Regions from separate parts of the Shewanella sp. SM87 genome, predicted to be linked through region 3. Evidence: predicted binding sites of a transcription regulator. Region 3 holds the regulator's gene; each other region holds the start of a gene.
The links. Region 3 encodes LexA, which represses DNA repair genes until DNA is damaged. Its sites were predicted from a motif close to TACTGTATNNNNATACAGTA; they were not measured.
Positions count from the first base shown of each region.

Region 1: a site for LexA is predicted at 4,095-4,114, ahead of dinG (ATP-dependent DNA helicase DinG). Genes of this name have one in related genera too.
Region 2: a site for LexA is predicted at 3,043-3,062, ahead of recG (ATP-dependent DNA helicase RecG). Genes of this name have one in related genera too.
Region 4: a site for LexA is predicted at 5,013-5,032, ahead of L5M11_RS12075 (DNA topoisomerase III). Genes of this name have one in related genera too.

Region 1 is NZ_JAKKSC010000024.1:62,951-70,752, reverse strand. Features, by position in the region: gene L5M11_RS17465 (porin) at 119-1,330, opposite strand; gene L5M11_RS17460 (DNA polymerase II) at 1,553-4,000, opposite strand; gene dinG (ATP-dependent DNA helicase DinG) at 4,138-6,210, shown strand; gene L5M11_RS17450 (sulfite exporter TauE/SafE family protein) at 6,220-6,993, shown strand; gene L5M11_RS17445 (primosomal replication protein) at 6,984-7,652, shown strand; gene L5M11_RS17440 (DUF2057 domain-containing protein) at 7,662-7,802, shown strand, end outside.
Region 2 is NZ_JAKKSC010000017.1:40,799-48,600, forward strand. Features, by position in the region: gene L5M11_RS14395 (DUF3014 domain-containing protein) at 1-747, opposite strand, end outside; gene recG (ATP-dependent DNA helicase RecG) at 951-3,026, opposite strand; gene L5M11_RS14405 (DNA-binding response regulator) at 3,218-3,814, opposite strand; gene L5M11_RS14410 (sensor histidine kinase) at 3,814-4,893, opposite strand; gene L5M11_RS14415 (hypothetical protein) at 5,012-5,716, opposite strand; gene L5M11_RS14420 (calcium/sodium antiporter) at 5,966-6,910, opposite strand; gene L5M11_RS14425 (AMP-binding protein) at 7,092-7,802, opposite strand, start outside.
Region 3 is NZ_JAKKSC010000016.1:70,533-78,334, reverse strand. Features, by position in the region: gene plsB (glycerol-3-phosphate 1-O-acyltransferase PlsB) at 1-1,150, opposite strand, end outside; gene lexA (transcriptional repressor LexA) at 1,311-1,931, shown strand; gene L5M11_RS14000 (cell division inhibitor SulA) at 1,928-2,440, shown strand; gene coxB (cytochrome c oxidase subunit II) at 2,843-4,375, shown strand; gene ctaD (cytochrome c oxidase subunit I) at 4,385-5,977, shown strand; gene L5M11_RS13985 (cytochrome c oxidase assembly protein) at 5,979-6,560, shown strand; gene L5M11_RS13980 (cytochrome c oxidase subunit 3) at 6,557-7,432, shown strand; gene L5M11_RS13975 (DUF2909 family protein) at 7,437-7,655, opposite strand; gene L5M11_RS13970 (SURF1 family protein) at 7,654-7,802, shown strand, end outside.
Region 4 is NZ_JAKKSC010000013.1:27,233-35,034, forward strand. Features, by position in the region: gene L5M11_RS12050 (SPOR domain-containing protein) at 1-541, shown strand, start outside; gene L5M11_RS12055 (CvpA family protein) at 657-1,145, shown strand; gene purF (amidophosphoribosyltransferase) at 1,203-2,717, shown strand; gene L5M11_RS12065 (alanine/glycine:cation symporter family protein) at 2,845-4,323, opposite strand; gene L5M11_RS12070 (hypothetical protein) at 4,591-4,878, opposite strand; gene L5M11_RS12075 (DNA topoisomerase III) at 5,045-7,144, shown strand; gene L5M11_RS12080 (alpha/beta fold hydrolase) at 7,355-7,802, opposite strand, start outside.

The sequences.
Region 1 (7,802 bases), on a different contig from region 3:
GAGTTTAATAACCTTTTTAAATGAAAAAGCCCAAAGTTTTACACTTTGGGCTTTGAAGCAACACTTATAACTAGCACAATTCTAAAAAATTAAACTATTGTAATAGACAAGGCAGAACTTAAAGTGTGTAACGGATACCAATTGCAACACCGTCAGATTCAGAAAGCGCCATTCTAGCTTCTTGTTCTTTATCTGCACTGGTAAAATCGCTGTAATCTTTACGTGCTTCTACGTAAAGCACTGTGTTTGGGTCCCATACAAAATGCAAACCAACCACGACAAACTGACGTTTGAACTCATCGTTAGGATCGGCATTAAAGTTAGGTTGAATGACGTAGTCTTTACCGGCATCAAGCACGTTGTAAGAAATGAATGGACGTAACCCATTGTCAAACTTGTATGAAACTAAACTTTCAATACCATAGGCGTCTTTAATCAAACGACCAATATTGTCTGTGTCATGATTTTCTTGTCTGTTAACGTTTGCAGCAGCGTATAAGCCATTGCTATCGAAGTTACCCCAAGTGATACCCGCACCGTAGATAAGATCAACCGCTGTGGTTTGTTCGCCGTTACCAAAACTCACATCAAACTCACCGCGGTTAACACCCGCAGTTAAGGTCAGCATATCAGTGGCTTTATAAGTCAGCGCGCCACCATAAGTATAATTGTATTCTACTTGTTGAGCCGCTTTATCACCGCTTTCCCAGTTCGCTTGACACTGAGCTTGTGAAATATCATCCGTTGTATCACAGGTATAGAAGCTGCTGTTTTTCAACTGTGCTTGAACTGCAAAGCTTACATCGCCAAATGCATTGCGATATTGAACTGTTTTATCACCACGACCAACACCGTTTACCGCGCCATCATCTTTATTATAAGTGTAAACACCTGCAGTGTTACCGTCCCACACAAAACCGTAGTTAGTGTTGTAAACGACATCGTACCAAGCGCCCCACTGCTTACCAATAGTCAGTGTTCCATAAGTGTCATGGGACAGACCAGCGTAACCTAAACGGTTATAAAAGAACTCTTCTTGAACAGATTCGAAGCGATTGTTATAGACAATGTCGCTACTACCAACAGGATTCACACCCCATTCCAATTTAGCAAATGCTTTCCAACCGTCAGTCAACTCACGATTAAAACCAAAATTAATGCGAGATGCGCCGTTAACAACCTCTGTTTCCCCTTGAGTGTTGATCACGCGTGCATCAATAAAACCACCGATTTCTACGGCATTTTTATTATCTTTATAGATCTCGATAGCTGAGACTGATGGAACTAAAAAAATTGCTGCAAGCGCAGTTGCTACTAACGTCTTGTTCATTTGGTGCTTAACCTTTTTTGTTTATGTTCTGTCAACGTCATTCCGTTGTTATATTTCCTTACAATTTCCTCTTAAAGGGTAGCAAACTTTCAATATTCCCTCAAAGCTAAACCTAAAGAATATGTCGATTAACATCACAAAAACAAACCAGTTAACCTCTACAAAACAGGTTAAAACGCTACATTCGCCACCTTGCGCAACACATAAAGAACATTAAAAACACTATATTAGCAGTAACTGCTTTGACGCAATATCCATGTAGTTTAGTTTCATTATCGAAAAAACAGGCTCGGCAATAGGGCCAATTTGCTTATCAATGTAGTATTGGTAATCAATTGGTGACGTTCTGTACAGTAAGGATTCCGGTCCATTTACAGTAATCAGATAATCAATCTGCGCCCCACGCTTGCCAAAAGAGGCATCTCCTGTTAAGTCGCATAATTGTTGAGCGACTTTAACATGGGGAGAAGATTTAGCCGTGTAATCTTCAATATTGCGTCGCATACGTTTGCGAAATACCAAATCATCATCCAACTCACCATCAAGCAGCTTTTCAAACACACTGGCCAAATAAACACTGATATCCCTTTGGTTAAACATCCGTTCATAGAGTGACTCTTGAACTTTGCGCGCTAAAGGGCTCCAATCACTGCGCACTTGCTCCATACCTTTAAAAGTAAGCTCAAGTTCATCGCTCGCATTACGCCACGCGCCAACATAACGTTTTTTACTGCCTTCTAACGACCCTCTTAAGGTCGGCATAAAAAACTGCTCATAGTGGCGTTCAAACTGTAACTCGAGAAAACTCTCAACTTGATGATCTTCACCGATCTTAGCCTGCCACTTAGCATTAATTTCCCGCGCCAGAGTGTTACCTAAGGCGTTAATGTCTGAGAGATCAGGCTCACTGCCAAGCCAGACAAAGGTCGAATCCGTATCGCCGTAAATCACTTGATAGCCCATCTCTTCTATCCATGTGCGGGTTTGTTTCATGATTTGATGGCCACGCATAGTGATCGAACTTGCTAACTTTGCATCGTGGAAAACACAACCTTGAGAACCTAAAACCCCATACAACGAGTTCATGATAATTTTTATCGCTTGGGATAAAGGCGCATTGTGCTCACGCTTGGCCTTTTCGCGCTGCTCAGATAATGTTTGGATAAGCTTAGGTAAAATGGGCTGTTGCCGACTGAAACGTCCACCGAGAAACCCCGCAACACAGTCAGACTCTGGCAATTGCAAACCTTCAATTAATCCCTTAGGGTCAATCAAAAAGGTACGAATAATGGAGGGATATAGACTTTTAAAATCGAACACTAAAATATGCTTATAAAGTCCCGGCGCAGAATCCATCACATAGCCACCGGGGCTTTCGATCCCATCACTCGCAGGAGCATCGGGTGCGACGTAACCGGCTCGATGTAGATGCGGTAAATACAAATGATTAAATGCCGCCACCGAAGCCCCAACCCGTCCCAGTTCTAAACCTGTTAGTTCAGCTCGCGCGAGGGCGAACTCCCATAATTGAGTATGACTAAAAATATCCCACACCAGACGGCTGTCAGTAAGATTGTAATGTGCTAATGCTTGTTTATCGGTCTTAAACAGCTGATCAATTTCTTCAACGCGATTATCCACGTTATGAATGGCCTTGCCTTCACCCAATAATTTCCGTGATACAAATTCCAACGAGAACCGCTCAAAATGATAGAAAGCGGCTTTGAGCCAATCGATACCATCGAGTACCACACGGCCCGGTAAAACTAAGGTTTCTGGCCGAAATTTATTATCGACTTTCCACTCAAGCTTTGCCCCTCCGCGGCCAATGGTGAGTGGAATACGGTGTAATAATGCACGGCGTGACAAGAGTGCGAGGTCAAAACTCACCACTGACCAACCTATGACAAAGTCAGGATCAAACTCATGGAACCACGCGATTAATCGATGAATGAGTGCAGCCTCATCGGCCACCCATTCAATATATTCGGGAGAGTTTGATTCAGCCTCACCCACCATAATCACTTTTTCATAAGTCTGCTTGAGACTGTCTTGCTCTTCGTCTCGGCCACTGTATTGACCATATAGTGCAACTGAATAGAGTAAACCTTCAAAACTACATTCAAAATCCAGTGAAATACAGCGCAAATGTACAGCCGTTAAAGGGGCAATACTCTTAGCCCGCTCGGCGATAAACACGGGCAGCGAGTTAGCCTCAAGACTGTCGCTAGTCGGCGCGTGTATGTTACTCGTCGCAGAGAAATGCCCTAAAAATGCCACATCCAGCGCCACAAACCGCTCGATTAAATAACGCTGTTCAGGGCGAATGTCGGCTTCAAATAAGGGTATGTCGGCATCTTTAGCGATGCGTTGTAAGGTACGTAAGCTATTGCTCGATTTGGCATAAACACCACTGACCGCGCCGCCTTTAAAGCTTTTGAGCGCTAACGGTACAAACCGCAATGCTTGACCCGGCGTTTGCAACTGCAAAGCCGTGACATCAGTTTGATGACAAAAACAAATGTGTTCAGTGCCTTGCACTTCCACCAGCACAGGGCCTTGGGCGGTAGCCAGATAATACTGCAACACTAAACTCCCATGACGATGAATCGCATGGCGTGTTAAGACTCGACCTTGTACACTAACGGCCGCGGTAGCCTCTGACTTCATCGCATGGGTTCCCAAATCGCGTAGCTAGTCAATTTAGATGGTTCCTCAATTTAAATGCCGCCAAATGGCAGAAAAGTTTCTTAGGCTATGCAATCACTGTTATTATGTACAGCATTAATTCGATAAAGTAGTGACGCATGTTACCTGACAATGTAAAAACCCAGATCCGCGCCATCTATAAGGATATTGCTACCGCCTTGCCTAATTTTAGGCCGCGCCGCGAACAAAACTATATGGTGGCGGAAATCTCTAAGACCCTCGCCGGCGACTATGATAAAGATAGGCGCATAATTGTGGTCGAAGCAGGCACTGGGATCGGTAAATCATTGTCTTATATCCTCGGTACCATTCCACTGGCATTAGCGAGCAAGAAAAAGGTCTGCATCGCTACCGCAACCGTCGCTTTGCAGGAGCAATTACTGCATAAAGACTTGCCCTTCTTCCTTGAGCAATCCGGCTTAAATTTCCGCTTTGGCTTAGTTAAAGGTCGACAACGTTATGTGTGTCTATCGAAACTGGCGATGCTCATCGGTGACGACAACAGTACACAAATGGCCATGTGGCAAACTAAACCAGACAATAGCCAAGTGGCTATGATGCATGGCCTGTTAAAAGACTATAACGAAGGTCGCTGGAACGGCGAAATCGACACCTTAGCCGTGCCGCTGCCCGATCACCTGTGGCAACAAATCGCCTGCGACAAACACAGCTGTCATCGCCAAGTCGCCAGCCACAGAAATTGCCCGTTCCATAAAGCCCGCGAAGATGTCGATACCTGGGATGTACTCATCGCCAACCACAGCTTGTTATTCGCCGATTTAGAGCTAGGTGGCGGCGTGATTTTGCCCGATCCCGAAGACGTGTTTTATGTTATCGATGAGGCACATCACTTACCGATTGTGGCGCGGGATTTCTCCAGTGCACAGGCCACGCTGAGGGGCGCATGCGACTGGCTCGAAAAAATTGGTAAAACCTGCGCCAAGTTACAAAACCAAATAAAGAACAACAATATCATTGCCCCCGCGCAGGCGATGCAAGATCATTTAGGCGATCTTATCAGCCAGCTCAATCAAGTGGCCCACTACTGCGATACCCAGACCAAACACTTTGCTAATCCTGAAAACCGTCTGCGTTTTGAGCACGGTAAACTGCCGGACTCATTACTCATTCTGGCTGAAAACCTTGCTGTGACCTCTAATCTTGCCCTCAAACAGTTTAATAAAATGCTGTCACTGCTGGCCGAGGCGATTAAAGATGGCGATATTCCTAAACATCAATCCGAAGCACTATTGGCCGAAACCGGATTTATGCTGCAAAGGCTCGAAAACCTGCAGAAATTGTGGAGGATGATGGCCAAGGAAGATAAGCATAAAGGTGCACCTATGGCGCGCTGGGTCGAACTCATCACAGGTAAACAAGTGGATTATCTGTTTAGCGCTTCACCTATCGAAGTCGGCTTTATGCTGGAATCCATGCTGTGGCAAAAGGCCGCGGGCGTGGTTTTATGTAGTGCCACACTGCGCGCACTCAATAACTTCGACCATTTCGTGCATCAAGTAGGTTTGTCACTCAACGATGGCAGTCGTTATTTAGCCTTACAATCGCCCTTCGATTACCCCAATAATGCGACACTTTATTTACCCAAAATGCGCACTGAGCCGACGGATGATGCCTATACGGCTGAACTTGCCGAACAAATCATCACCCTTATTGAAGGCGAAATGGCAACCTTAGTGCTATTCGCCTCCTACTGGCAGATGGAAAAAGTGGTTGAATTACTTGAAGGTAAACTCACCACTGAGCTACTTATCCAAGGCAATGCGCCACGGCAACAATTGTTAGAAAATCATAAAGCTAAATGCGATAAGGGCGAACCAAGTATCTTGTTCGGCACCGGCAGTTTCTCTGAAGGTCTCGACTTGCCCGGCGATTATCTGACTAACTTGATCGTCACTAAACTGCCCTTTGCCGTGCCAACCTCGCCCGTTGAGCAAGCGCACGCAGAATATGTCAAAGTCAAAGGCGGTAATCCCTTCTTACAACTGACAATCCCAGATGCTTCACGTAAGCTTATTCAAAGTTGTGGTAGATTACTGCGTAAAGAGCAAGATTATGGCCGAGTGACTATTTTAGATAGGCGGTTAGTCACTAAACGCTATGGCAAGTCCTTACTGGATGCCTTACCGCCCTTTAGACGTGTTATAGAGTAGGATTAAAATTTGGAGTTGTTACTCGAGCCCAGTCATTGGGCCCTGTTGGCAGTCATAGGTCTTATCGCTGGATTCATTGATGCCGTCGTGGGTGGCGGTGGCCTATTGTCGATCCCCGCACTGTTAACCTTAGGCATTGCGCCGCATACCGTATTAGGCACCAATAAGTTAGCCGCAAGCTTTGGCTCTTTTATGGCGGCTTGGACCTATTATCGCAAGCACCTCTTTAAACCCTCGTTTTGGTACATGGCTTTTATCGCCACCTTTATCGGCGCGGTATTGGGCAGTTTTTTAGTCTATTTAGTCGATACCCAATGGCTCGAAAAAGTCCTGCCGCTGCTGATCATTGGCATCGCCATTTACAGTTTAGTCAGCCCCAATGCGATGTCAGACGTTAACTGCCAAGCACCAACCAGCAAGCCGCCAGCCAAGCAACAATGGCTACAGGGACTGGCTTTAGGCACTTATGACGGTTTTGCTGGCCCAGGCATTGGCGCATTTTGGACTGTCACATCCGGCTCTTTGTATAAACTGCCTTTACTGCACAGTTGCGGCCTCGCCCGTGCGATGACCTTCACCAGCAACTTGACCGCATTGACTATCTTTGGCTGGCTTGGGCAGGTAGAGTGGCAAATAGGTTTGTGGATGGGATTGTGCATGATGTTAGGCTCATTTATCGGCGCCCGCTGTGCGATTAAATTTGGCATGCCCTTTATCCGTCCACTGTTTATTTTGATCGTGCTAATGATTGCAGCGAATTTGGCATGGAGCGCATGGTTGTGAACACCCAACAATTAATGGTGATGCTGAAGAATCAGCTTAAAGCCTTAGAACAAGAAGTGCTGCAACACGATAATCGACTCGCCCCGCCGCAGCGTAAACTTCTGCAAGAAACGGAGCGTTTTAATCACTCGCTGTTTGTCCAACACGGCGCCCAACTCGGCCCCTGTATTGAACAAATTCGTAGCAGTATTATGCAGCTCGAAAAACAAATTAAGCTTAAACTCGCCCCCCAGACCATTGCCCTGAGCTGTGAGCGGATCCAAGATAGATTTACCGCAGTCAAACGAGCCTTGCTGACCACTTCTATCGACATTAAGTCTAAAACTCAGCAGCGTGCCAGTAGCCGTGCCCGTTTTGCACAACGCCAGAATCAGTCTCACCAAGCCAGTGGTTTCGATTGGATCGCCAATAACGTGATGCAAAATAGTCATGAGATCTACGAAGAATTGAACAAACATCTGAATTGGGCGAAAAAATTTGAACAAAAAATTGAAGAAATGGAATCAAAACTTGAAAACTGTCATAGTGCTGACAAAATAAAATTGCAAAATGACATCCTTTTGATGCATCGTCGTCTAGGAAAATGCAGGCAAGCTATTAGTTATATAGAAGATCGCATTCAAATATTCGAACGCCCGTATCAGAGTAATAACCGTTAAGGAGTAACAATGAAATCACTTTTGCCAATTAGCAGCCTGCTAGTATTACTCGGATCTGCCTCAGCCTTCGCTGCAGATCTGAACATTCCTATGTCATTTGAGTACCTTGCTCTTGATGGTAAAAAAGTCGAGTCGAGCGTATTCAACCAT
Region 2 (7,802 bases), on a different contig from region 3:
CTCAATCGGATCTTCAATAATAGGTGCTGCGAGTAACATTTTAATCGCTTGCAGCATTCTGTCGTTAAATTTGGCGTTGCTGTAGCCGAGTTCGGTAAAGGCTTCCTCTAGGAGCGGTGTCAGTTGCTTGTAAGTTGTGATTAAGCTCTGTTCGTCCATTTTGGCAATCGAGTCAACATAGGCGTCGTATCTGTGGAAACCCTCAGGATTTAAATACACTTTGTTGGTGATTTCTGAGACTGAGAACAGCTTCTCTGGTCCTTTAAGTGGGCTTACTTTACGGGTTAATTCACCCTGAGCTAGGTTATCCACGAATACCACAAATTGACGGACGAGATCTTGCTGTACTAACGAAGAACTCAGCACATTGTTATTGATCATGGCGAGGGCTTTTTGTTGCACAAATGCATCACTTTCAGCCAGCACAGGCACAGGTTCTACGACAACTTCAGGCTCTGCCACTGCAGTGGTTTCAGTGCTATTGGTGTTCGTTTCTGTAACGGCAGGTGTCGTCTCAGTGGTTTCTGGCTCTGGCGCACTTTCGAGCGTCATAGGTTCAGATGGCGGTGTTTCTGGCAATACAATAGGGGCGTTAGGGATGAGTTTAGGTGAGTCAGAATCACCGCTGTAGTAATAATATCCTCCGGCAGAAAGTAGCACGACGAGCACTATCGCAAAAAGCGCAAAGCGATTGCTGCTAGAAGAAGTCTCTTGAGGTGTTATTCTATCATCTTGATTAACTTGCATTTTACATCCTTCGCTTGAGTGTCAAGGTAACTTGGTGAATACATGCAGCTAACATTAAAGTGCAAGAGCGGGCTATTTGAAGGCCGCAGGTTCATTTTGCAAGTTTCCATGCGCTTGTCTATAGCGCTTAGCTGAACATAAACAATTTATTTCGAGTAAAGGCAGATGTTACGCCTCGTTCTTTACCCTTTAATATTTACGGCTTAAGCCTGCACATAGTGCTGCCTGTGCCCGAGCCAACGTAAAATAATTGCATCGACCTTTTCGGGAGCTTGCGCCATTACATGGCTCGCTAATTTCTGAATGTGTGGGATCAAAGCTTGATCGCGCACCAGATCGGCAATTTTGAGCTCAGCCAGTCCCGTTTGCTTAGTGCCAAGCACTTCACCCGGGCCACGAATTTCTAAATCTTTCTGCGCTATGATGAAACCATCATTGCTTTGTCTGAGTACGCTCAGTCTTTGGGTGGCGGTATGGCTCAACGGCGCCTTGTAGAGTAACACACAATGGCTTGCGATGGCGCCTCGACCGACTCGTCCGCGCAGTTGATGTAGTTGTGCTAGACCTAAACGTTCAGGGTTTTCAATGATCATCAGGCTGGCATTGGGCACGTCGACGCCCACTTCAATCACGGTTGTCGCTACCAGTAGATGAATAATGCCTGCCTTAAAGTCGGCCATGATTTGCTGTTTCTCGGCGCTCTTTAATCTGCCATGCACTAGGCCAATATTGAGCTCGGGCAGGGCGAGGCGCAGTTCTTCGGCTGTGTCTTCGGCGGCTTGGCATTCGAGCACTTCGGATTCTTCAATCAGAGTACACACCCAATAGGCCTGACGTTGGTCGCTGATGACAGCGTTGCGGACCCGTTCAAGCACTTCGTTACGGCGTGAATCAGCAATCGCCACTGTGGTTACTGGAGTTCGCCCCGGCGGCAGTTCATCGATAATGGACGTGTCGAGATCTGCATAGGCCGTCATCGCCAGCGTGCGGGGAATGGGTGTGGCTGTCATGATCAATTGATGCGGGTGGAAACCTTGGTTCACGCCCTTTTTCCGCAGGCCTAAGCGTTGGTGTACGCCGAATCTGTGTTGCTCATCGATAATAATTAACGCGAGTTTGCTAAAGACCACATGCTGCTGGAAGATGGCATGGGTCCCAATCACCATCTGGGCTGCGCCAGATTCAATATCCGCAAGGGATTGGGTTCTGGCCTTGCCTTTAAGTTTTCCCGCCAGCCAACCTACCTTAAGTCCGAGTGGCTCAAACCAAGCGGCAAAGTTAGTTGCATGTTGCTCGGCCAATAACTCGGTCGGTGCCATCATGGCAACTTGATAACCGTTTTCAATCGCTTGTAATGCCGCCATCGCCGCGACTAAGGTTTTGCCAGAGCCAACATCCCCTTGCACTAAGCGCATCATAGGGTGCGGTTTTTCTAAATCTTTGCCTATATCAGCCACGACTCTTTGCTGGGCGCCAGTCGGCTTAAAGGGCAAAGCCGCGAGGAAGGGATTGAGCAACTGCCCCGTGGCCTGCATGGTGACAGCGGCATCTAAATTACTGCGCTGCCTTAGGCGTAACATGCTGAGATTGTGGGCGAGTAATTCTTCCTGCACGAGTCGTTGCTGGGCTGGGTGTTGACCTAGCTCTAAATCGAACTGAGAGATCCCCGCAGGAGGGCGATGTAGCGTCTGTAGCGCTTGTTTAAGGCTGATGTTATTAGGTTGCAATTGTGGTGGCAGAAGTTCAGTTAAGCCACCCTCTTCTAGCAATACCAAGGCTTGCTCGGTCAGCTTTAGCCAACTCGCCTGTTTTAAGCCCTCAGTCGTGGGATAAATCGGCGTTAGGGTATCACTCAGATGAACATCTTCACCGGGATAGACGACTTTATATTCTGGATGCACTATCTCAGCTTGATGACTACCACGGCGCACTTCACCATAGGCGCGGATCATCAAACCATTTTGCATGGCATTACGCTGAGCAACGGAAAAGTTAAAGAAGCGCAGACTTAAGCTGCCCGTATCGTCGCGCACATTGCAGACCAGCATGCGCTTGCGGCCTTGGATGATTTGTGTCGATTGGATTTCAGCTTCTATAGTGCCATAACCGCCTAGGCTGAGGGCGGCAATGGGATAGATTTGGGTTCTATCTTCGTAGCGCAGGGGTAAGTGAAACAGCAGATCTTGTACTGTTGTGATGCCGAGCTTTGCGAGTTTCTCCGCGACCTTTTTGGCGACGCCTTTGAGGTCGGTGATCGGAACAAGATCCAATTGCTGCAAGTCGTTAGCACTCAATCACTGTGAATTTATACATATATTAACAGAGAATAAGCGTAAGGCAATCTCAAGGGGAATTAGGGTGTTATCAAATTTTGTTTGGAAGCATAGCTAATATCCTTCTGTGGCCTTAAGACCACAAAATTGTTGATAAGATATCGTTAGGCTGAAAGCGTGGTTAACTGTGAGTGTTATTACAACCAGCCTTTTTGCTTGGCAATGCGGGCTGCATCGATTCGATTACTGGCATTGAGCTTGGCTATGGCTTCTGAGAGGTAGTTGCGAACAGTCCCTTCGGCGATAAAAAGAGTTTCGGCGATGTCGGAGGTGGATTTGCCTTCGCTAGCGAGGCGAAGAGCGCGGCGTTCTTTGTCGTTGAGCGGGTCGACATCGCCAATCGCCATCATGGCAAGTTCAGGATCGATCACTCGTTTTCCCGCCATCACTTGTTGAATCGCGTTGACTAAGGTTTCCGAGGGCGCATCTTTAAGCAAAAAGCCGCCCACACCCGCTTCGATGGCACGTTTTATATAGCCTGCACGGCCGAAGGTGGTAATGACCACTATCTTGGTTTGGCTATGTTGCTCCTTTAACCATGTAGCCAGCTCTAAGCCTGTGCGGCCGGGCATTTCGATATCCGTTAGCAAGAGATCAAAGCTTTGCTGTTTGAGTAAGCTTAGAGCTTCGTCGCCGTCACTCGCTTGGGTGATACTAAAACCCCCTGCAAGCGTAAGGAGTGCGGCGAGTGCTCCTCGCACCATAGCTTGATCTTCCGCCAATAAAATCTTCATTAATGTGTTGCTCCCTGCAAAGGTAAACTGACGGTAAATCTATATCCCTGTTCGAGATTATAGCTCAAGCTGCCGCCTAAACTGTCGAGACGCTCGCGTATACCAGTGAGGCCATTACCTTCTATAAAAGGTTTGGCCGCGGCATTGTCTTTGACTTCGAGCAGCAGGCGGTCTGATTGCTTAGAAAAGTGGATAGAGCATTCACTTGCACCGCTATGGCGAAGAATATTATTAATGAGTTCGGTGAGGATCAAACTCAGTTGGCTTTCTGTGCTTGCACCTAGCTTGGGTAGCTCACCACTGAGCTCGACACTTAAGCCTTTATCCCTTAAGGATTTACAAAGCTGCGTCACGCAACTCTCTAGGCCCTTGTGTTTGTAGTCTGACACTGTGTGGCGGATCTGGCTTAAACTTTCCCTCGCAATTTGTCCTAGCTCAATCAGTTGGGTTGATGCGAGTTCATATTCTTGTTTTGCGATAAGTTTTTCGGCTAGCTCAGCCTTAAGGGCGATGGAAGATAGGCTATGCCCCATAATGTCGTGTAGATCCCGCGCGATACGTTCACGCTCAAGCATAGTGGCCAAGGTGGCAATTTCTTGGGCACTTTGCTGTTCTTTCAATTTATGCCGATAACGTCTGCGTTCGGCGACACCAAACATGCCCACGCCGAGCACTAATCCCGAGCCGTAAAGCGGAAAGTAGTAACTGTTAAAGTGGTAAATCTCATTGAGGGCAAACAGCAGGCTGATGAGGGCTGCAATAGCCAACAGACAGGTCCGGAGAGGATAAAAAAAGCCAATGAAGAAGGCGGCAAAGGTAAATAGCGAGATAGAGCCTGGGTTGATTGGTGTGATCGCTATTGCTATTGCCACCATAATGAGAATGGGCAGATAGGCGCTACGGCTATTGCACTTATAGGTCCAAAAATAACTGGCAATAAAAGGGATTAACACGGCAAAACTGAGGGCGATTTTCCAGCTTGGATAGGGATTTATGGCAAGTGGGATCAGATAAAACACTAAGTTTATCAAATACACCCAAGCAAGTTTTCGTTCGAGCTGAAGGGGAGTGCTTATCATGATGCCTCTGTGTCACTGAGTTGGTTGTTGAATGCCCACCGATGGCATCTGTTTTAATTTATTCTTTTTAGGGATTGGCGCTATCGTCAGCGCCATAGATCCCCGTTAACAACTTTGTCTATTTTGCACTTAATTGCTGATTTTGTTGAAGCAAAAATTTTGCCCAACCATAATCTGCTTGTACTTTGGTCGCTTGTTGCCAATCTTCAATCGCGCCTTGGCTATCGCCTAATTCCTGTTTAGCGAGCCCGCGCCACGTGTAGGCTTCGGCTTCACCCCAGCAAATGTTGTCGCAAGGCTGGGCGAATCTTTCTATGGCCGTAGTGGCTAAGGTCTTAGCATTTTGCATGCTGCCGCCAAATATGGCTGGCGTGTTATAGGCTGCGATGGCTTTAACAAGTGCTACCCGTGGATTTTGTGGTTCTAATTGTTCGGCACTGGTAATCGCCTTGGCGGATTTCATACTGAGCGTTGCACCTTTGCTATTGTCTAAGGCGATTTGCATGCCATAAACCGACGATAACAGCGCGAGGGATTCTGCATTCGCTTGGCTGGTTTCGAGTGCTTCTAATGTGGTTTGCGCTGTAGTCAGTGCGCTGCTAGCGAGCGTTTTCTGCCCCATTACATTGGCACTGATGGCTAAGCGATAGTTCGCATAGGCTTTATCATAATCTTGAGTGCTACCGCTCAGTTGTTGTAATTGCGTTAGATTCATCGCATTCGAGGCCGCGTCTACATTGGTGATGTTAGTGTTTGATGGTGTTGCTGCAAACGAGTGAGTACTGATAAGCAAAAAGCTGGAGGCGAGGAGTAATGTTTTCATGGTATTTCCTTATTGAGTGAGTTTCCCAATGTTTGGGTACGGGCTCATTATCAGAAATTCGATAGAAGAAGTGCAGACACAAAGGTCATGGCTTTGGCATGACAAATGTCATCAGTTGAGTTGTGTGCTTATATTTTTTATGAGGTGTGCTTTAAAGAAGGTGCGTGATGAATAAAGGACTGCAATACCTAGAGAGCAAAACACCGGAGAGGCTCCGGTGTTTTTTTATCGTAAATGAGCAGCTAAGTGTTATACCACAGCTTGAGTGCTCGCTTGGTTTATTAGGTAGCCCAAGTAACCTAAGTAGCACAGTAGTAATACTGAACCTTCGCGGCGGCCAATACGAAATCCTGTCCAAGCGAAAGGTAAAATCATGATGGCAAATGCCAACATCACGATGAAATCAAAGGGTTGGAAGCCAAGTGATGATACTGGCTGTACTATTGCAGTAATACCTAAAATACCCAAAATATTGAATATGTTAGAACCGACAACGTTACCTATGGCTATGTCACTCTGACCTTTCAGTGCCGCGAGAACAGAAGTTACTAACTCTGGCATACTGGTACCAATCGCCACGATCGTTAAGCCGATAATGACTTCACTGATACCGAAGGTCTTGGCTAAATCTACTGCGCCGTTGACAAACAAAATACCGCCACCGACTAACATACCAATACCGACTAAGATAAATAGGGCTGAAAGTAGCGGATTATTTGGACCTGCTTCAATCTCTTCCTCTTCATTACCATTTTTCGAGCTGATGTAACTAAAGGCTAAATAACCGAACAGTAGTGACAGCAATATCACACCGTCAATTAGGCTGAGCTCGCCATCTAACAAGAGTGCCCAGAACAACATAGAAGCCAATATCATCAAAGGGATATCACGCTTTACGACTTGAGATTGCACTTGAATAGGGCGGATAAGTGCGGTGATGGCTAAAATCAAACCTATGTTAGCAATGTTAGAGCCAATAACGTTACCTAAGGCGATACCGCTGTTTCCTGCTAGAGCAGACTTTACACTCACAGCCAGTTCTGGTGCGCTAGTACCAAAGGCTACAATAGTTAAGCCTATGATAAGTGGCGTAATACCTAAACGTAGAGCGATTGAACTCGCGCCACGAACTAGGGCTTCAGCGCCTAAGGTTAAAATAATAAAACCGCCAATAATCGATAGTGTAATTAGCATCGTTAGACTCTGTTAAACCTAATATTGAATGGAAAAGTACAAGGGAATTGCCCCTTGGCCGACTGGCGTACATGATACGTGGTTTTATCGGATTTTGACAGAATATGTCATAAAAAAGCACACCCTAGGCGTGCTTAGTTTTAGCTGATGACCATACTCGCCAACAGATTGTTTGGCCTAGTTATTTTTGAGTTAATTCATCTTCCCAGCGGACTTGGGCGCCACGAATGCCGTCAACTCGTTCGCTAAAGGCTTTTTCAAGCACATGGCGTTTGATTTTGAGGGTAGGCGTGAGCGCATCATTCTCAATCGTCCAAGGATCACTGACCACGACAATCGCATCGACATGTTCGTGTGACTCTAAGTGCGGATTAACGCTATCGAGTGTCGCTTTGAGTGAGGTGCGGACTTCTTCACGGGCTTGTAGATTGGCCCCTTCGGATAACTGCACTAGTGCGACGGGATGTGGCAGACCAGAGCCAATCACACAAATCAGTTCAACATGGGGATCCTGCGCCAATTTACGTTCGATAGGCACGGGTGCTACATATTTGCCCTTGGCGGTTTTAAAGTTGTCTTTCACTCGGCCAGTAATAGTGACACAACCATCGGCATCAATTGAGCACAGATCGCCTGTGTGGAAGAAACCATCGGCGTCGAAGGCTGCTGCAGTAGCTTCAGGCTGCAGATAATAAGCTGTCATTAATCCCGGACTCTTGAGCAGTAGCTCACCATCCTCGCCTTGGCGGATCTGGCAATCCTCAACTGGGCGGCCAACAGTACCAATTTTACGCGCATCAAAAGGATAGTTGATGATCGAATAGGCACAGTTTTCTGTCATACCCCAAGCTTCGCAGATATTAAGACCAATACTGTGATACCAGTGGATCAG
Region 3 (7,802 bases):
CCACCGAATAACCTTTAGCAAACAGCTGATCTAAATACTCACGAAATACTGCGGTATACAGCTTGTTGCCATTAAAACTACGGCGGATAAAGAAGGCACCACCGCGACGGAACATAGGTCCCGCGGGCCAGAAGTTGAGGTTGATGCCAGCAGCAATGTGCGGCGGAACCATGCCTTGATAATACAAAATATACGATAACAGCAGGTAATCCATGTGGCTGCGATGGCAAGGCACATAAACAATCTCGTGGCCATCGTGATGCAGCTGGCGAACTTGCTCGGCGCCTTTAATGTTGATCCCGCTATAAAGCTTGTTCCACAACCAAGTTAAGAAACGCTCGGCAATACGCACTAAACTATCTGAGTAATCGGCTGCTATTTCATCGAGGTACTCAATAGCCGTCTCGCGCGCTTGGGTCTCAGAAATCTTTTTACTGGCGGCTTCTTCTTGAATCGCTTTGCGCAGCGACTCAGATTTGAGTAACGAATGAAACAGTGCTTGGCGGTTTGGCAGCACAGGCCCTGTCATTACCTTACGTTGACGACGGAAATGCACGCGCGCAACCCGTGCTAACTTATGGGCAATCCCCATGTCGGTGCCATGTTCGTCAGCCATGTAACGCAGGGATACGGCATTCGAAAACTGCACGAAGTTATGTCGACCTAAGAACAGAATCATCAAGCACTTGCGCAGCCAAGTCGGGTTTTCCCGCTCAAATACGGCCGCCTTCATAGTGTCGTCTTCTTTCCCTGGCGTTCGACCCCAATACAAGCTCACGGGCACAAGTTGAATATCCAATTCAGGACGTTCCTTATGCACGGCTAACAAACGCATAAAGCATTCGAGGAAAGGCTCATTACCAGCACGTTCGCCAAACAGTGGCTTACGTCCTTGAAGACAGACAACCCGAGGCGCAGTCACACCATTAGCCACTAGAGGCTCATAAGGGCTTGGTAAACCTAACTTAGCCGTTATTTCGCTCAAAGCAGCTATGTCACTGAGAGATTCTGTTTTCATCACATAAACAAGGGGTCTGGAAGCATCCAGATTCAGATCGGCAAAGGGATCCTGAGGTACCACAATAGTGTGCACTAAGTGTTTTTGGATCCAACGTAATGATTTCAACCAAAGAGAGTCGTGTTTAGGCATTATTCTTATGCAATTAAGTGCGTTTACTAGCCCGATAGAATACCAGACTATGGGCAATATTCGCTAATTCTCTCCAACATAGCTAAAAAGTGGTTAATACTTGCGCTGCAAATAATACTGTATATACTAACAGTAACTGTATAGAAAAACAGGAAACACCATGAGACCTTTGACGCCACGCCAAGCTGAAATTTTAGAGCTAATTAAACGAAATATTGCCGATACTGGCATGCCACCCACTCGGGCAGAAATCGCAACCCGTTTAGGTTTTAAGAGCGCCAATGCGGCTGAAGAACATCTTAAAGCGTTGGCAAAAAAGGGCTGCATTGAGATCATGCCAGGCACATCTCGAGGCATTCGTCTGCCTGCGGAAATCGAAGATTTGACTGAAACAGGTTTACCGCTCATCGGCCAAGTGGCCGCGGGTGAACCTATCCTCGCCCAAGAACATGTTGAACAGTACTACCAAGTCGACCCAAGCATGTTTCATCCCGCCGCCGATTTTTTACTGCGAGTAAAGGGCGACAGCATGAAAAATATCGGTATTCTCGAAGGTGATTTGCTGGCAGTTCATAAAGTAGAACAAGCTAGAAATGGTCAAGTGGTTGTCGCTAGAGTCGATGACGATGTCACTGTTAAACGTTTCGAAAAAAAAGGTAATGTAGTCTATCTACATGCCGAAAATGAAGATTACTCCCCGATTAAAGTGGATTTAGGCTTCCAAAGTTTAACAATTGAAGGACTCGCCGTCGGTGTGATCCGTAATGGAGATTGGCTATGAATAAACTACTTGGCAATGCCCCCCGCCATCCGGGCCTGTGGCTCGATGAAGTCCGTGATGCTGACTATGACTGGCACCATGCGCCCATCGCCTGCATGCCAACTAAGACTCAAGGTCGCCAAGAATTAATTCATCTGAGTGCACAACTCGCTCAGTTAAGCCAACAGGGCCGTTGGTTAGTGCTCATCAACCCTCCAAGTATTGGCTACAAGCAAATGCTCGCCAGCGCAGGTGTGCGTATGGATAGAGTTTTGCTGGTACATGCTAAAGATGAAGTCGAAACCCTGTGGGCGATGGAGAAAGCCCTAACAAGTGGTACGTCCAGTGCAGTCATTACTTGGACTCAATCATTGGATGCGCGGGATAATCGACGCCTACAAATCGTGGCTAAAAGTGCCCGAGCTATGGGCATAGTGCTTGAAGACGTAAACAGTCACTTACATGCCGACGTACGCATTGAGCAAGGCAATCTCTTCGGTCAGCAATCTTTTTTTAGCGCTGTACACTAAATATTCATTTAATTTTTACCTTGAAAGCCGCCTCACCTATGAATGTGAGGCTTTTTTTTGGCAATTTTTCAGATAATTAGATAAATAAGTGATCTTGATCAATATTTAAACAGCAAGTATGGTTGGTTAAGTCGGTGATGATATATCACCTTCCGTGGTCAATGAATCGAGTATTTATCGAACTCGAAGCGCCACTAAAAATAGAGAACAGATTTATTTCAGCAGTATGTGCCAGCGTGGCTAATTACCAGCAGTAACAATACTTGATTAAAAGTAACAGCCGCCAACGCACGTTGAAGTCAAAAAAGCTTTTTTGGGAACTGAAGAGTTTGCATAGAGTTGAGACTTACTGTGTTGCTCTTCTTTGTAGTTGCTATTCGCAATTGGCAGAGGAGAAGTCTTGTGAAGCAATTGTTGTATTGTTTACTCGTGGTGCTTTTCGCACCACCGTTGACCGCCGCGGACATGCGGTTCAACATGACCCCTGGCGTGACCGAGATCAGTGGCAAGGTTTATCACTTGCACATGACCATCTTGTATATCTGCTGCGCAATAGGCCTAGTGGTCTTTGGCGTCATGATTTACGCCATGATCAACCACAGAAAATCCAAAGGCGCTGTCGCGTCCCACTTTCACGAAAGCACTAAAGTTGAAATCGCTTGGACGATTCTGCCATTTATCATTTTGATCTTAATGGCGATTCCAGCGACAAAAACTTTAATCGCAATGGAAGATCCCAGTAACGCCGATCTCACCGTAAAAGTCACGGGTTCCCAATGGAAATGGCATTACAGCTATTTCGATCAAGATATTGATTTTTATAGCATACTTACAACACCCAGAGCACAAATTGAAGGCACCGAAACCAAGGGTGAAAACTATCTATTGGAAGTCGATAAACCGCTCGTTCTACCGATAAACCGCAAAATCCGCTTTCTGATGACTTCAGAGGATGTCATACATTCTTGGTGGGTGCCCGCCTTTGCCATTAAGAAAGATGCCAACCCTGGATTTATCAATGAAGCTTGGACTCGCATCGACAAACCCGGCATTTACCGCGGTCAATGCGCCGAACTCTGCGGAAAAGACCATGGTTTTATGCCTATCGTAGTACAAGCGTTACCCGAAGCCGAGTTTGAGGCTTGGGTCACAGAGCAAAAACAAGCCGCAGATGCTGCGGCTGAAGCCGCTCAAGCCGCTTTATCACAAACCCTAAGTAAAGAAGAGTTGATGACTCTAGGCGAACAAGTTTACCTCGGACACTGCGCAGCCTGCCACCAGCCCAATGGCGAAGGGTTGCAAGGCGTATTTCCGCCCCTTAAAGGTAGCCCGATTGCAACGGGACCACTCAGCGGTCACCTTGAAATTGTGCTCAACGGTAAAACGGGTACTGCCATGCAAGCGTTTAGTAAGCAATTGACTGCACAAGAAATCGCGGCAGTGACTACCTACGAGCGTAATGCTTGGGGCAATAATACTGGCGATGCAGTGCAAGCCAAAGACGTCAACGAGTACATGGACGGCAATTCTGCACAAACATCCGCCGCGGTACCAAGCAGTACAACTCCGACACCCGCGCCTGCAGACGTCTCAGCTGCAGTCGATCCCGCAAGCCTCCCCACACTCAGCCATGACGCCCTCATGGCCGAAGGTGAAACTGTCTACGCGACCTTCTGTGCTGCCTGCCATCAAGTGACAGGTGCAGGAATACTACCCGCCTTCCCCGCGCTAGTGGGTAGTGCTATCGCCATTGGACCAGTCGCCAATCACATCGATATTGTGATGCACGGCAAAACGGGCACGGCTATGCAGGCATTTGGCAAACAGCTTAGCCCACAGCAACTTGCAGCAGTCATTACCTATGAACGCAATGCTTGGGGCAACAATACCGGCGATACAGTGCAACCTGCTGATATCGCAAGTCATGGACAGTAGGGGATAATGATGAGCACAACGACTCAAGATCAAACCGCAGCCCATGATGACCATCATCATGGTGCGCCAAAGGGCATCATGCGCTGGCTGCTAACCACCAACCATAAAGACATAGGTACTTTGTATTTATGGTTCAGCTTCATTATGTTCTTAACCGGTGGCGCTATGGCCATGGTGATCCGCGCTGAACTCTTTCAACCTGGATTACAATTGGTCGAGCCCAACTTTTTCAACCAAATGACAACTGTTCATGGGCTGATCATGGTATTCGGTGCGGTAATGCCAGCCTTTACAGGGCTTGCTAACTGGCTGATCCCTATGATGATAGGAGCGCCCGATATGGCGCTGCCACGGATGAATAACTGGAGTTTTTGGATACTCCCCTTCGCCTTCACTATCCTTCTCAGTTCGTTGTTTATGGAAGGTGGCGGACCAAACTTTGGTTGGACCTTCTACGCACCACTATCAACAACTTATAGCCCAGATAGCACGGCGCTCTTTGTATTTTCTATTCACATCATGGGGATAAGTTCGATCATGGGCGCGATCAACGTGATTGTGACCATAGTGAATTTACGCGCGCCAGGCATGACATGGATGAAGTTACCATTATTTGTGTGGACTTGGCTTATCACGGCATTCCTACTGATCGCGGTTATGCCCGTACTCGCGGGCGCAGTGACTATGGTGCTGACCGATAAGTTTTTCGGCACGAGTTTCTTCGATGCGGCTGGCGGCGGCGATCCTGTGATGTTCCAGCATATTTTCTGGTTCTTCGGCCACCCTGAAGTTTACATCATGATCTTGCCGTCCTTTGGCATCATCTCTGCCATAGTGCCCGCCTTCAGTCGTAAACCCTTATTTGGCTATGCATCCATGGTTTATGCTACGGCTAGTATTGCAATTCTGTCATTCCTCGTGTGGGCGCACCATATGTTCACCACAGGTATGCCAGTGTTTGCCGAGCTGTTCTTCATGTATTGCACTATGTTGATTGCAGTGCCAACTGGGGTGAAAGTGTTTAACTGGGTTGCCACTATGTGGCGCGGCTCACTCAGTTTCGAAACGCCCATGCTGTTTGCTGTAGCCTTTATCATACTCTTCACTATTGGCGGTTTTTCGGGATTAATGCTCGCCATTACGCCCGCCGACTTCCAGTACCACGATACTTATTTTGTTGTGGCACATTTCCATTATGTACTAGTGACTGGTGCGATTTTCTCCATCATGGCAGCGGCCTATTACTGGCTACCTAAGTGGACGGGACACATGTACAACGAACAACTGGGACAATGGCATTTCTGGTGCTCGGTGATTTCAGTCAATGTGCTATTTTTCCCGATGCATTTCCTTGGGCTGGCAGGAATGCCAAGGCGTATCCCTGACTACTCGATTCAATTTGCCGATGTTAATCAAATCGTCTCGATTGGTGGGTTCGCCTTCGGCTTATCGCAATTGATTTTCTTAGTATTAGTAATTAAGTGCATCCGGGGCGGCGAAAAAGCTCCCGCTAAACCTTGGGAAGGTTCCGAGGGTTTAGAATGGACATTGCCAAGCCCTGCGCCTTACCACTCCTTCACGACACCACCTGAGGTGAAATGAAATGGCAACCCAACACCAGCAAGATAAACCTAAGTCAAATCGTAAACTTATCAGCATGTTAGTTATCGGCTGTATTGGCATGTTTGGCTTTGGATTCGCGCTGGTGCCGCTCTACGATGTGTTGTGCGAGCAACTCGGTATCAATGGAAAACCCTCCAATACCGCGAGTAATTATCAAGCAATCACAGTAGATACAAGCCGAATAGTGACTGTGGAATTTATTTCTCAGGTACAAACAGGCATGCCATGGACATTTGCGCCACAAACCAAACGGCTCGAAGTTCACCCTGGCGAGCTAATCCATACGGCATTTCTGGCTCGCAATATGTCCGCTAAAGCAACGATTGGCCAAGCGATACCTTCAGTTTCGCCCGGCCAAGGTGCCGCTTATTTCAATAAAACAGAATGCTTTTGCTTTAATCAACAACCCTTAGCGGCGGACACTAGCGCAGAGCTGCCGCTCATTTTCTATGTGGATCCTCAGTTACCTGAGTCTATCCACACTCTGACCCTCTCTTACACTCTCTACGACATTACCGACAAGCAGTTAGCGTCTGCCATAGAGCAAGGAGCTGCAAAATGATAACGAAACATCAAACTTACTACGTTCCATCCCAAAGTGTTTGGCCTATTGTAGGTGCCATTGGCTTGTTCTTAATCGCCTCTGGTGCAGGCCTTTTCGTGCAACAATTGAAATCAGGTGCATCCGGTGGCGGTTATGTGCTGCTGGTTGGGATAGCTGTGATCCTATTCATGCTGGTAGGTTGGTTTAGAACCGTGATCCAAGAGTCGATGGCAGGGCTCTATTCTAGCCAAATGGATCGATCGTTTCGCCAAGGTATGAGCTGGTTTATTTTTTCGGAAGTCATGTTTTTCGGCGCTTTTTTCGGGGCACTATTTTATGCCCGCATGTTCGCAGTGCCTTGGCTCGGTGGCGCATCGAATAATGCCATGACCCACGAAGTACTCTGGCCTCAGTTTGAAGCTATTTGGCCGCTCATTACTACGCCAGATGGTACTAAAACCCAAGCTATGCCATGGACTGGACTGCCATTAATCAACACTATCGTACTGCTAACCTCCTCAGTTACCTTACATTTCGCCCATGTCAGCCTAGAAAAAGGCAAGCGTTCTGCCATTACTCTCTGGCTTGGTATCACCATACTCTTGGGTATGGGTTTCCTTGCCTTACAGGCAGAAGAATATATGCATGCCTACCGGGAAATGGGACTCACCCTGACCTCTGGGATTTATGGCAACACCTTCTTCCTGTTAACTGGCTTTCACGGCATGCATGTCACACTGGGGACGCTCTTTTTATTCGTGTTGTTTTTCAGAGTGTTGAAGGGGCACTTTAGCGCAGATAAACATTTTGCTTTCCAAGCGGGGAGTTGGTATTGGCACTTTGTGGATGTGGTCTGGCTGTGTTTGTTTATTTTCGTTTACGTTCTCTAGTGCTTTAGTAAGGCGTGGGATTGGGGCTAATTAACCCAGTCCCTAAGGCCACCAGCAATAACAAGATAACGAGCACGGAGAAAATCACTCGCCGACCAAGATAACGGCTCATAGGCACTTTTTCATCACCTTTCACCATAATAAACAAGGCGCGACCTAGATTAAAAATGATGAATAGCAACAGCAGAACTAAGACCAACTTAAAAATGAACAGGCTATTCATACAATATCCTCATGTTCTGCTGAATAAATTAACGGTTTTTCTACTGATATTGACTGTGGCTGTATTAACTATATTGGTCAAGTTGGGTTTATGGCAGTTAGCCCGTGGTGAAGATAAAACGACGCTTTTAGCCCAGATGGAAGCAAG
Region 4 (7,802 bases), on a different contig from region 3:
AATGCCAGTTAATGCTGACAATGAAAAGTCTGTCGCCGCGCCAGTAATCGAAGTCGCAAAGCAAGATGTTAAGAAAGACGTTAAGCCTGATGTTAAAAAAGCAGAGCCTAAGCCTGAAACTAAACCTGAAGCTAAAAAAGAGCCGCCTAAAGCCACTGTAAAAACTGAGCCGGCTAAAAAAGCGGACGCTAAAGCGACTACTGTGGCTAAGGCTGAAAAGCCTAAAGCAGAAACGCCCAAAGCCAGTGCAGCCAAAGAGGATGCCGTTAAAGTGGTCAGCCGTGACAGCTTGAAAAGTGGCTTTACCTTGCAGCTTGGCAGTTTTAACAACGCAACGAATGTTAAAGCCTTGGTTGCACAGCTGCGTAAGAGTGGTTTTAAAGCGTACACTATTCCTGAAAACCCTAAAGATGGCGTATTAACTAAAGTGTTTGTCGGACCCGATGTGTCTGAGGCAAAGCTGAAGAAAGTACAAGTTGAGGTGGAAAACCTCACGCGTCTCAAGGGCTGGATTGTTCCTTTTAATCCCTTAGAATCTTAATGGTGATACAACACTCGAGACTGAAAATGATTTATTTACCTCACTAGGGGTGAGAATCGTTTCAGTCTCTGGTAGAATCGCGCCGTCTTAAAGCCCATGTCGGAAAGCCATCTCAATGGTTTGGATTGATTACGCTATCATATTCGTCATCGGATTATCGACTCTCATCAGTCTGATCCGTGGATTTGCCAAAGAAGCCATGTCCTTAGTGGTATGGTTTGCGGCTTTCTTTGTTGCCAGCCAATTTTACCAAGATCTTGCCGTTCACTTAACACAAATGAACGATGAGATGCTGCGTAATGGCGTTTCTATTGCCATCCTCTTTATTACCACTTTGGTACTCGGTGCCTTAGTTAACTATATTCTCGGACAACTTGTTGTCAAAACCGGATTATCTGGCACTGACAGGCTTTTGGGCTTGTGCTTCGGTGCTATTCGAGGCGCGCTTATTGTGAGCGCCTTGTTGTTTTTCATGGATGCTTTCACAGGATCTCCCAACTCCCAATGGTGGAAAGATTCTGTGCTAGTACCCGAATTTGGCGTTGTTATTCAATGGTTTTTTGACTATTTGGAAAATACCTCCAGCTTTGTACCCAAACTATAAGAAAGAAAATAAAATAATCCTAAGTGATAGAACATCTTACAATGAGGAAGCTTACCCATGTGTGGTATCGTCGGAATAGTTGGCCAATCATCGGTTAATCAGACCATTTATGATGCACTGACAGTGTTGCAGCACAGAGGTCAGGATGCGGCAGGTATTGTGACCATTGATCGTGGTGCTTTCAGACTACGTAAAGCCAATGGTTTGGTTAAAGACGTTTTTGAAGTCAAACATATGCAACGCCTACAAGGTAATGCTGGTATTGGCCATGTGCGTTATCCAACTGCGGGCAGTTCAAGCGCATCTGAAGCGCAGCCTTTCTATGTTAACTCGCCATTTGGGATCTCATTAGCCCATAACGGTAACTTAACCAACACAGTCGAATTAGCCGAAGGGCTGATCAAAAAACGTCGCCACGTGAACACCACTTCGGATTCTGAAGTCTTGTTAAACCTGTTGGCCGACGAACTGCAAAAAACCACGAGTTTGACCCTGACGTCGGAAGAAGTGTTCGATGCGGTCGCTAACGTACACCAACAAGCTCGTGGCGCCTACGCGGTTGTTGCCATGATTATTGGTCAAGGCTTAGTCGCGTTCCGTGACCCATTTGGTATTCGTCCTTTGGTATTAGGTAAGCACGAAACTGCCACTGGCACTGAGTACATGGTGGCTTCTGAAAGTGTGGCACTCGATGCAGTTGGCTTTGAAGTGATGCGTGATGTAGCACCGGGTGAAGCGATTTATGTTTCAATTGACGGTCAGCTGTATACCCGTCAATGTGCAGCCGAGCCTAGCTATGCACCTTGTATCTTCGAATTCGTCTATTTTGCCCGTCCAGATTCGACGATCGACAAAGTGTCTGTATATGCAAGTCGCGTCAACATGGGCGCTAAGCTTGGCGAGAAGATTAAGAAAGAATGGTACGATCACGATATCGACGTGGTTATTCCTATTCCTGAAACCTCTTGCGATATCGCGCTGGAAATTGCCCGTTGCATGGATTTACCGTACCGCCAAGGTTTTGTGAAAAACCGTTATATTGGCCGTACCTTCATCATGCCTGGTCAACAGGAGCGCAAGAAGTCAGTGCGTCGCAAGTTGAATGCGATTAACACTGAGTTCAAAGGCAAAAATGTCTTGTTGGTGGACGACTCTATCGTTCGCGGTACGACCTCAGAGCAAATCATCGAAATGGCCCGTGAAGCAGGAGCTAAGAAAGTGTACTTTGCCTCTGCCGCACCGGAAATTCGTTTCCCGAACGTGTATGGTATTGACATGCCAACGTCAAACGAGCTTATCGCCCACGGTCGTGATGCCGATGAAATCGCCAAGTTAATTGGTGCTGATGGCATTATTTTCCAAGACTTACCCGATTTAATTGAAGCGGTAAGAATGGAGAATCCTGCGATTAAACGTTTCGAAACGTCCGTATTTGATGGTCACTACATCACAAACGACGTTGACCAAGCGTATTTAGATCACTTGACGCAACTGCGAAATGACGATGCTAAAGCCGATCGAAATAAAGATATCGGCACTAACTTAGAGCTGCATAACGTCTGTCACCCATAAGGATTGTGGGTAATTCAGTATCGTAAAGTTTGTGTCCTTTTTGTTCTAAACGATACAAAAAAAGCCAGTGAGAAATCACTGGCTTTTTAATGGCTTATATTTGCTTAACGGAGCATAGTGGTAACGTCTACGTATTTATACGTTGCGCTGTTTCAGTCATTACATTTTCTTCAGCGTGTTTGCGTTCAACCCAGTAATCCGCATTTTTAATCCCCAGTTTTACCGGATCAAAAAGTGGCTCAATGCCAAGTGCCTGCTGTGATTCATAATCTTTAAGGCAAGTGAATGCGGTTTTCCTCAATAAAATAATGGCAATAATATTGAGCCATGCCATGAGTCCAACACCAATGTCACCCATTCCCCAAGCCATATCAGCCGTTTTAACTGTGCCGTATACGGTTGAGCCAATGATCACGACTTTGAGAACGACCATGAACCAAGGATGATTTACTTTACGGTTAATATAGGCAATGTTGGTCTCGGCAATGTAGTAATAAGCCACTATGGTCGTAAAGGCGAAGAAGAACAGTGCGATAGCCACAAAGATATTGCCAAATCCTGGCATCATACTTTCCATTGCCGTTTGTACGTAGCCTGGTCCTGCAGCGACTCCGGCAATGCCGGTATAGAGCGCCGCACCGTCTGGGCCCTGAACATTATACAGTCCTGTAATGAGCAGCATGAAACCTGTTGCAGAGCAAACGAATAAGGTGTCGATATACACAGAAAAAGCTTGAACTAACCCTTGTTTGGCAGGATGGCTTACCGCCGCTGCAGATGAGGCATGTGGCGCTGTACCTTGACCCGCTTCGTTGGAGTAAATACCCCGCTTTACCCCCCACATGATGGCTAAGCCTAAAATGGCACCAAAACCCGCATCAAAGCCAAAGGCACTTTTGATAATTAACCATAAAATACCCGGTAGCTGGCCAATATTTAGCGCTATGATGACACAAGCCACTATGATGTAACCCAGTGCCATAAAGGGGACGACGGCACTGGCAAAGTGAGCGATACGTTTTACACCGCCAAAAATGATAAAACCAAGAAGCATAGCCAGTATGGCTGCAGTCACATTAGGATCTATGTTGAAAGCGGTTTTTAAACTTGAACCAATCGAGTTAGCTTGTACGCCTGGCAGCAGGATCCCGCAGGCAAATATGGTCGCAATTGCAAATACCCATGCATACCATTTCATGCCTAAGCCTTTTTCAATATAAAAAGCAGGCCCACCACGATACTCGCCATTGATTTTTTCTTTATAGACTTGACCTAAGGTCGATTCAACGAAGGCGGAGCTGGCACCGAGAAAGGCAACCATCCACATCCAAAATAAAGCGCCAGGACCACCAAAGGTGATTGCTGTGGCAACCCCTGCAATGTTACCGGTACCGACTCGACCCGCTAATGTCATCGCGAGTGCTTGAAAAGACGACACTCCCGCATCAGTACTCTTACCATCAAACATCAGGCGGATCATTTCTGGCAGATGGCGCAGCTGTAAAAATCGAGTGCGAAGGGAGAAATAGAGCCCGACACCTAGGCAAAGAAAAATAAGTGCAGGGCTCCAAATTACACTATTGATCGCGTTGACAATCTCATTCATAGACTCCGATTCCTTTATTGTGTTGTTTTAGCAGAGTTTTTAGGTTTACGGTTATTCAACAGATGTTGAGTTAGGACATTCACTTTTGATTAAGACATTTTTTGTAAATATCCAAGATACTCAACATAACTATTTTTTAGGGAGCTTCATAGTTAAAGTGTTAAATATTTGAAACCAATGTGTTTTGAAATTGAGTTTTAGCATGGGTAAATAGAGCGGAGGGGCGAGTTAACTCGAAATACGGTAGTGATTTATTATGAATGTCAGTTATCCCATTACCCAAAGTAGCATCCACACGCCGAATAAGCTGCTTAAGCTATGGCGCGTGATTTGATGGCTGAGTAATAGAGATAAACTCACAGCAATAGGAATGACGAGAATGAATCCCCATGCTAACGGCATATCGATGATTTTCATTTGTCCCAGCCAGGTACTGGTGAGCATGCTTATTGCGAGTAACATTAAGCTATGGAATATCAATAACTGATTGAATCTTAATATTAATGCTGGAGTTATTGTCATAGCCTGTCGCGCATTTATTGCAAACTGTCTCATAGTCACTCCTTAGTTATTTAGTGTATCTTATGTCTTGTTGAGAATTATTCGCAATTGAATTTACACTTAAGCTTTAACATTTAAGCTCGGTGTACTACAGAAATTTGCACTCAACTGGCGTTTGGGTTAAATTATACTGTAATTATATCCAGTGTTTGGTGTTTGTATGATCCTTTATATCGCAGAGAAACCTAGCCTAGGGCGGGCCATTGCCGATGTATTGCCTAAACCCCATAAAAAAGGCGATGGATTTATCGAAGCCGCCAATGGCGATTGTGTGTCTTGGTGCGTTGGTCACTTGCTCGAGCAAGCAGAACCTGATGCCTATAATCCCGAATTTAAGTCTTGGAAATTCGAGCATTTGCCAATAGTGCCAGACAAGTGGCAACTAAAACCTAAGGCTGCGACCCGCAGCCAACTCACAGTGCTAAAACGATTAGTCAAACAAGCCAACACGCTGGTTAACGCGGGCGATCCCGACCGCGAAGGGCAGTTACTCGTGGATGAAGTGATTGCCTATCTTGGCGTGACGGGGGACAAGCTACATCAAACCCAGCGTTTACTGATCAGTGACTTAAACCCACAAGCTGTAAAACGGGCTCTAACGCAGCTACGCAGCAATCGCGAGTTTATTCCTTTATCCACATCGGCCTTAGCTCGCAGTCGTGCCGATTGGCTCTATGGCATGAATATGACGCGTGCGTACACCATCCAAGGTAGAAAGGTCGGTTATCAAGGCGTGTTATCCGTCGGCCGAGTACAAACGCCATTGCTTGGGCTAGTGGTGCGCCGTGATGAAGAGATTGCCCACTTTCAATCTAAACCTTTTTATGAAGTACTGGCGCATTTGGCGACCGAGAAGCAAGAAACCTTCAGCGCCAAGTGGCAACCTAGCGAAGCTTGTCAGCCTTATATGGATGAAGAAGGACGAGTGTTAGTGAGAGGGTTAGCGCAAAATGTGGTGAGTCGCATCAGTGATAAACCCGCTTTAGTCACTCAATTAGTGGCTAAGGACAAGAAACAGAATCCACCATTGCCCTACAGCTTATCAGCGTTACAGATTGATGCGGCCAAACGGTTTGGTATGAGTGCTAAGGATGTGCTCGATACCTGCCAAAGTTTGTATGAACGTCATAAACTCATTACTTACCCACGCTCCGACAGTCGTTATTTACCCGTTGAGCAACATAACCTTGCGCCTTCGGTACTTAAGGCGATCAGTAGCGGTGCTGCTGAGTTATTGCAAGGTGCTGATGCACCCGATCCCCGTCTTAAATCTAAAGCATGGGATGATAAAAAAGTGGACGCCCATCACGCAATCGTCCCCACAGAGAAGACGGCTAACTTATCTAGCTTGAGTCAGCGTGAGAGGCAGTTATATCTTCATGTTGCTCGCCAGTACTTAGCCCAGTTTTATCCGGCTTATTGTTACAGTGAAACCACAGTGCAAGTGACAATCGAGGGTGGCTTATTTAATACCAAGGCGCGTCAGGATAAATCCCTCGGCTGGAAGCAACTCTTTGCCCGCCAAGAGCCAAATGGCAGTAAGGCGAGTGGCAACAAGTCGACGGAAGAAAGCGCAGGTAAGGACGATGAGGAGAATGACGAGTTTATTGGCCAATTACCGCCTTTGAAATTGGGACAGGCTTTGCATTGTACTCGAGGCGAATTGTTGGAGAAAAATACTCAACCACCAAAGGCCTTTACCGATGCCACTTTACTCGGAGCTATGACGGGTATTAGCCGTTATGTGACCGATCCTGAGATCCGTAAAATTCTTAAAGAAACCGACGGATTAGGTACAGAGGCTACCCGTGCAGGTATTATCGAATTGCTGTTCAAACGCGGTTTTTTACAACGCTTAGGTAAATCTATTGTCTCGACAGACGTGGGGAAAGGATTGATTAACAGCTTGCCCGCGAGTGCGACTACGCCGGATATGACAGCGCTTTGGGAAGCGAGTCTGAATGGCATTTGCCATAAAGAAACCTCTTATCAAGCCTTTATGCAGCCACTGCTCGGCACCTTATCCACGCTTATCCAGAATGCAGGCGCCCAACTGCCAACCGCGCTTAATGGTTTACAAAGCCAAGGTTATCGTAAAACGGCAAGTAATAAATCCGGTTATCGTAAGTCGCCTTACCGCAAAGCCTCGAGCTCGGCAAAACGGGCAGGCACTGCAAGTACAGCTAAAAGCTGTGTGAAGAAGTCAGTGGCTAGTGCTGGCGCAAGGAGTCGAACACGCAAAGTGGCTACAGAGGCTTAATAGTCACGAGTGCGTTGTGATTCTGTGGTAGGGGATATTCGACCTTAAGCAATAACGCTTTCATAGCACTGAATTTGGGCAAAAAAAAGAGTAAACCAAAACGGTTTACTCATACGGAAATAGGTCGTTAAAGCTTGCCAAAATCACTCAACTGATGAGGAGCAGGCATATAATCTCAGCATTAACTTAATTAGCCCTTAAAGCTCATATTTATCTTAGGGTGTCGCCTCGGTTTAAGCTGATGAGCTTATCCAGTATGCGTTCTCCATCCATGCGGATGCCGTTGTGCTCATATTCTGATGTTAACCAATACTTTAGCCTGCCAACTTGTTTTGTGGTTTCTAAGCTGTATTGCATCTCTACAAACATATCTTCACTGTAAATGGCCGCTGCAACAGGGACTCGGTTTTGTGCCAGTTGCTCTAGATTGTAAAGTGTTGGCCAATCTGATTTATGGGCAAGGATTTCTGCCGCGGCTTTAAGCGGCACTAAGTGACTAAATTGGTCAAACATCCATGGGTATATCATCTCACCTGTGAATAAAAACGGTTTACCTTGTTGATAGTTAAAGGCGGGGAATTGCTGTCTAACCCTGTGTGCCGACCATTGTGAAGCCGAGTGTTGACAGTAGATTGCTTCATGCAACAGGGCAAAAATC